One region of the Methylotenera sp. E1MeOHC1 genome, then DNA from elsewhere that is predicted to be linked to it. Evidence: predicted binding sites of a transcription regulator. Region 1 holds the regulator's gene; the other holds the start of a gene.
What was found. Region 1 encodes FNR, which switches genes on or off when oxygen is low (the NO sensors DNR and NnrR bind a similar motif). Its sites were predicted from a motif close to TTTGATNTANATCAAA; they were not measured.

Region 1 (3,427 bases):
GAAATACTTGAACAGGAAATCGCTCCGGCCATGGAAAAAAAGATTGCTGAATGGGAGGTGCAGACTGGGAAAACATATCCTCGTCGCGCGTAAAAACGAGACCGTATATTGATCACTACGTTGAGGTGACCAACTCATCGCTCAACTTCACTTCCTTCGGTCACTGAACGCTACGCTATAAAGCCGCGTAGCACCGATTAGCTCTACATTAGGCCATTAAGTATGCATCTTGCTTCAATCTACTGGTTGGTAACTTTTTGTTTCATTTTGTCTCTCACGGCAAGCGCCGAGAGTTTTCAACCTTACGAAGCCGGCGCATACCCTATTAAATCTCGGATTCAAACTATTAATAATATAATCAAGGCCATAGATGCGCGCTTAGCAGCTCATGATATTTCATCAGAGGAGAAACAACTGCGTTTGAACTGCTTGAAGCAATACTCTGCTCAAAAAGAGCAACTGGAAGCAGACCTTGAAGCAGGGAAGAAAATTAGTCAATTACCTGGGATTACATATCTAAGTGAGGCTGCCGAGAATGAATGTGCCAAAGGCCTACCCCATCATTCAAGCTAGGCTGTGGGCTTGCCCTAAAGAAGTAACACCTCACTCCAACTTTGGACTGCCCATGCATGTTACACAGACAAGATATCTGTCATGATATTTTATGCAGCTTCGTTAGGCTCTCTCAATTGAACTAAGGGCTCACATACACAGTGATACCGCACTCTCGGATACGCTGTGCCACGGCTTCTAACCACTCAGCAGGTAGGCGTGACAGTCTATCCACTTCAGCCTGCTCTGAACGGCGCGCTAGCCCATAAAGATGCACGCCTTTAATCACATCTTTTGCCTGACTAATCAAGGCTAGGTAGTCATTTATATCGGCTTCACTAGGCGGCACGCCATCTAACAAAAACATGCAGGTTTGTATAAAAGTTGGGCAAGCCTCTGCACATTGCCTCAAGCGCTGTAAGTGGCTCTCAGGATTAAGGTTAACGTCATTCACACGTGCAATAGCAGCTTTAGAGCCGCCATCCACCTTAAACCAAACTTCGCCATTCAGTTGCGCCAGATGCTTCATGCTCTCCAGCACTAAAGGCTTATCCATCAAACTGCCGTTGGTGATTAGTCGCACTTTAATTTTGCCTAGCAAGTCAAAATCACGCAGTACGTTTTCCACCAATGTCAGCACTTGTGGAAACTCTTTCACGCTGGTAGGCTCGCCATTACCAGAGAATGCAATATCTTTAAGCTGACGGTCGCCCTCTTGGACATGGCGCTGCATAAAATCACCATGCAGCAGGTCATGCAAAAAGCCACGCAGTTCTTGTTCTAATACGTCCAACTCTATTGGCGGCGGTGATCCGCGGGTCAGATTAGGCACGTTGCAGTAGATACAACGCCAGTTACAGGCATTATTGACATTCAAGTTAACGCCGACAGACACGCCACCAGCGCGCCGTGAAATCACCGGGTAAATATACTTAAGCCCGACGACATCACGGTTATGATCAGTGGTGGTTAGATGAATTTTTGTGGTCATGCAGAAATCACTACTTTAAAGATGATGCCAGAGCGGCTGCGATTGCAATGCTTAAACTTCACCCGCACACTAATTAATAGGTTTGCGGATTGAATATTTTTTTCAACGCGTCAGGTTCCAATACTTTGACGTAACGCTGTTTCACTTCAATAATGCCGTCTTCACTAAACTTAGAAAAAGCACGACTCACTGTTTCTAATTTAAGACCCAGATAACTGCCGATTTCTTCACGCGTCATCCGTAACACTAATTCAGATTGTGATAAACCGCGGGCATGCAAACGCTGCAAAAGATTAAGCAAAAATGCAGCTAAGCGCTCTTCCGCACGCATATTGCCTAGCAACATCATCACGCTATTCTCACGTACGATTTCACGGCTCATAATTTTATGTACGTGTCTTTGTAGCGCAGGTAACTCGCGTGACAGGTCTTCCACTGTGGCAAACGGCATCACGCAGACTTCTGCATCCTCTAACGCCACGGCATTACAGTTATGGCGGTCACTCACAATACCGTCCATGCCAATAATTTCACCCGCCATTTGGAAGCCAGTCACTTGCTCACGGCCATCTTCACTGGTCACACAGGTTTTAAAAAAACCAGTCCGTATCGCATATAGCGAAGTAAACGTATCGCCGCTATTAAACAGCAACTCGCCCTGCTTAACCCGGCGGCGCTTTTCAACCACTTCATCAAGCCTTTTCATTTCTTCGACATCAAAGCCCACAGGCATGCACAGCTCGCGCAGATTGCAGTTAGAACAAGCGACTTTAATGGCTTCTAGATTTAAAACAGGTTGCATACTGTGCCCACTCATACGATTTCATTAAATATACCGCTTTCGGCAGTTTGCCGCCAGTGAATTAAATAATCGTCACTTCATAATTATCTTTTGATGTGCATCAAAGGCTTTTACTTACAGTGATGGCAAAGTATAGGCCTGTAGTTTGCCCTGTAAATATTAGGTTTTCATCGTAAAAAGAATGCGCTGTAGCTAGGCGAACTGCAGCAAAGCACCTCATTTTAGGGTTCAATTAAACGCCATAGTGCGGAGTGCATTTTATATTTACAGGATAAACCAAACGGTTTAGGAGTCACAATCATGGTTGCCAACAATACAATCAACTTTCCTAGCAATCAATCTGCCAACACAGCGGTTGAGGCAAAAAATACGGTACCGACGCTAACGCCTGAAACCTTGCAAAAATTTGACGTTTCTGGCCCTAGATACACCTCTTACCCCACGGCAGACCGATTTGTTGAAGCATTTACAGAAGAGACTTATAAGCAAACGCTAGCGCAGCGCCGTATTGGCGGCTTAACACTGCCGCTCTCGATTTATGTGCATATTCCATTTTGTGAATCACTGTGCTTTTTCTGTGCATGCAACAAAATCGTGACCAAGCATCACGAGCGTAGCGTAGAGTATTTAAGATATTTAAGCCGTGAAATCGATTTACATGTTGAGCACTTGGGTGCAGGTCAAACCATTTCACAGCTGCACCTAGGTGGTGGCTCACCCACGTTTTTCAGTGATGAAGAGCTCAGTGAACTGATGGCGATGATACGCCGCAGCTTTGTGTTAGCACCTAATGGAGAATATTCAATCGAGGTTGACCCTCGCACCGTCAACGAACAACGCTTGGCACATTTAGCCTCACTTGGTTTTAATCGCCTAAGTTTTGGTGTGCAGGATTTTGACCCAGAAGTGCAAAAAGCCGTGCACCGCATCCAGCCTGCGGAGCAAGTATTTTCACTCGTTGAAGCTGCTCGACGCCTAAAGTTTGATTCAGTCAATGTGGATTTAATTTATGGCTTACCTAAGCAATCACCAGAGTCATTCTCAAAAACCTTGGCACAAATTGTAGAGCTAAGACCAGAAAG
Region 2 (3,427 bases), 190 kb from region 1:
CAAGTGAATGCGATGCCATTCATCACTGTAACGGCCGCCTACACGTTGTAAGTCTGGGCCTGTACGTTTACTACCCCATTGGAATGGGTGGTCGTAAACAAACTCACCAGCGACAGAGTAGTGACCGTATCTCAATGTTTCAGCTTTAAATGGGCGAATCATTTGTGAGTGGCAGTTGTAGCAGCCTTCACGGATGTAAATGTCGCGCCCAGCTAATTGTAGAGCTGTGTAAGGTTTTAAGCCTTCCACTGGTTGCGTGGTTGATTTCTGGAAGAATAGCGGTACGATTTCCACCAAGCCACCAAATGAAACCACAACCAAAATCAAGATCACCAATAAGAAACTATTGGTTTCAATTTTTTCGTGGGTAAAGCCTTTTTGTTCTTTATCTGACATTTTCGATCTCTTAAGCATGAACAACTGTTGAAGGGATTCTGGCGCGAGCAGGCTGCCCCATTTGAACTGTTTTAATTACGTTCCACAACATGATTGCCATGCCGCTAACGTACATCAAGCCACCAACCATACGAATTACGTAGAATGGGTGCATTGCTTTAACAGACTCAACAAATGTGTAAGTTAATGTGCCGTCGTCATTCATTGCGCGCCACATCAGACCAGCAGTAACGCCTGAGATCCACATTGCAGTAATGTAAAGAACCACGCCGATCGTTGCCAACCAGAAGTGCAACTCAATCGCTTTCTTGCTGTACATTTGTTTTACACCCCATAAGCGAGGTACCAAGAAGTACAGTGAACCCATAGATACAAAACCAACCCAGCCTAAAGCACCTGAGTGCACGTGGCCCACTGTCCAGTCTGTGTAGTGTGAAAGTGAGTTAACGGTTTTAATCGCCATCATTGGGCCTTCAAACGTGCTCATACCGTAGAAAGACAATGAAACGATCAGGAAGCGTAAGATAGGGTCATCGCGCAGTTTGTGCCATGCACCAGACATGGTCATCATGCCGTTAATCATACCGCCCCAGCTTGGTGCTAATAGGATTAAAGACAGTACCATACCTACTGATTGTGTCCAGTCAGGTAGTGCGGTGTAATGTAAGTGGTGTGAACCTGCCCACATGTAAGTGAAAATCAAACCCCAGAAGTGCACGATAGACAAGCGATATGAGTACACTGGGCGCTCAGCTTGTTTAGGAATAAAGTAGTACATCATGCCCAAGAAGCCAGCGGTCAAGAAGAAACCAACCGCGTTATGACCATACCACCATTGGATCATCGCATCTTGTACACCAGCGTAAGCTGAGTATGATTTCATCCATTCGGCAGGGATTGCAGCACTGTTAACGATATGCAGGATTGCTACCACAATGATAAATGCACCGTAGAACCAGTTTGCAACATAAATGTGTTTGATTTTTCTTTTTGCGATAGTGCCAAAGAAAACAATAGCGTACATCACCCAAACTACCAGTAGTAGTAAGTCGATAGGCCACTCTAGCTCTGCATATTCTTTAGCTTGAGTGTAACCCAAAGGTAAAGAGATGATAGCTGCGATAATGACGGCTTGATAGCCCCAGAATGAGTAGCGAGCCAACATCGGAAATGCTAGTTTAGCTTGGCTGGTACGTTGTACTACATAGTACGACGTAGCAAACAGTGCACAGCCACCAAAAGCAAAAATAACCAAGTTGGTGTGCAACGGACGTAAACGTCCAAAGCTGGTCCATGGCAGTCCTAAATTTAATTCAGGAAATGCCAGTTGTGAGGCAACAATCACCCCCATTAACATTCCAAGAACTCCCCAAACTACCGCCATTACGCTAAACCGGCGTATGACGTAGTCGTCGTAAAACGTTTCTACATTATTAGTGCTCATTACTTTCATCCTTAAATAAAACCAAATCATATTCATGACTAGTGGCGGGCCCTAGCGCCGTAGTCATATCAGCATCCGTTTCAATTCTAAACAATAGTGCACGTGCTTTAATCGCGGAATTATACAACGTAATCTTTGCTTTTACATTGGATTTAGCGACTTTTTGTATGCATTTATATGAATCAATTCACGAACTGTAATGCTTGTTTACATTAAATATTTTTCAGAATTTAAAGTGGCAAGTAGTGATCAATTAGTAAACCTGCAAATAATAGGGTTAAATAAATAATGGAGTACCTGAACGTGCGCTTAGCTAGTGCATCTGAGTAGTTCAGGTAAAGTTTGATGACGTAAGCCATGAACATAGCATCAAGCAGTAGCACTGAGCTTAAATAAATCATACCGCTCATGCCCAAGCCATAAGGCATGAGTGATACTGCTACCAAAATAATGGTGTAGAGCAGAATGTGTAACAAGGTAAAGGACTCACCATGGGTTACAGGTAACATGGGCATGCCAACTTTGGCATATTCTTCTCTACGGTATAGCGCGAGTGCCCAAAAGTGTGGAGGCGTCCATGCAAAAATGATTAAGAACATAATCAGTGACTCTGGTGAAACAGTGTTGGTAACAGCGGCCCAGCCCAAGATTGGCGGCATTGCGCCCGAGGCACCGCCAATAACGATATTCATCGGCGTGGCCGGTTTAAGGAAAATAGTATAAATCACGGCATAGCCTACAAATGTAGCTAGGGTTAACCACATGGTAAGTGGGTTTACATAAAAATAAAGGATTGCCAGCCCAGTGCCGCCGAGTAGCGTAGCAAATATCATGGTTTCACCTGATGACACTTGTCCTGTAGGCAGGGGGCGGGCGCGAGTACGAGCCATGTTGGCGTCAATTTTGTGTTCAATCAGGCAGTTAAACGCTGCCGCCGCACCTGATGCAAAGGCTACGCCCAAGGTTGTTGCAACCAGTAGCGGTAGCGCTACCATATTAGGTGTAGCTAGAAACATACCAATCAGTGCGGTGAACACAATGAGCGAGGTCACGCGCGGTTTGCACAGAGGGAAGAAATTTTTTAATCGCGGAACGAGTGCTTTAATTTGGCCCATGACGTTAACGTGCATGTGTAGCTCACTTTTAAGTTTTTGCGTGGTCATGTTGATGCTCCGTGATTTTAGAGTTAATAACGATGGTGGTGATTACCAGTAATGCTGCACCTAGGTTGTGCAGTACTGCCAATGCTAAGGGTAAGTGGAGAATAAGATTGGCGATACCGATCATGATTTGTGCGGTTAACAGGCATAGTAGCAGTAGTGCTATTTTTCTAAACGCAGGTACTTTAATAAGCTGCACAATCAATAACGTAATATAAATAAACGTGATTAGCGCGCCCATTCTATGCGTCCATTGAATGGCGGTCAGTGATGCCAGTGTTAAATTGCCACCATTGGCACTTTGCCCGAGTTCGCGCACCAGATGGAACGCATCGCTAAAGTTCATTTCTGGGATCCAGTGGCCATGGCAGGTAGGAAAGTCGGTACAGGCTAGCGCTGCATAGTTGGTACTAGTCCATCCGCCTAA

Region 2: the regulator FNR is predicted to act here: its motif matches at 2,012-2,027, upstream of ccoN (cytochrome-c oxidase, cbb3-type subunit I).

What each region holds. Positions count from the first base shown of each region.
Region 1 covers NZ_CP196025.1:1,285,465-1,288,891, forward strand. Annotated here, with positions in the region: gene ACSSU7_RS05810 (hypothetical protein) at 1-93, shown strand, start outside; gene ACSSU7_RS05815 (hypothetical protein) at 223-573, shown strand; gene ACSSU7_RS05820 (radical SAM protein) at 695-1,543, opposite strand; gene fnr (fumarate/nitrate reduction transcriptional regulator Fnr) at 1,617-2,360, opposite strand; gene hemN (oxygen-independent coproporphyrinogen III oxidase) at 2,646-3,427, shown strand, end outside.
Region 2 covers NZ_CP196025.1:1,474,608-1,478,034, reverse strand. Annotated here, with positions in the region: gene ccoO (cytochrome-c oxidase, cbb3-type subunit II) at 1-396, opposite strand, end outside; gene ccoN (cytochrome-c oxidase, cbb3-type subunit I) at 407-1,840, opposite strand; gene cyoE (heme o synthase) at 2,071-2,970, opposite strand; gene ACSSU7_RS06720 (COX15/CtaA family protein) at 2,984-3,427, opposite strand, start outside.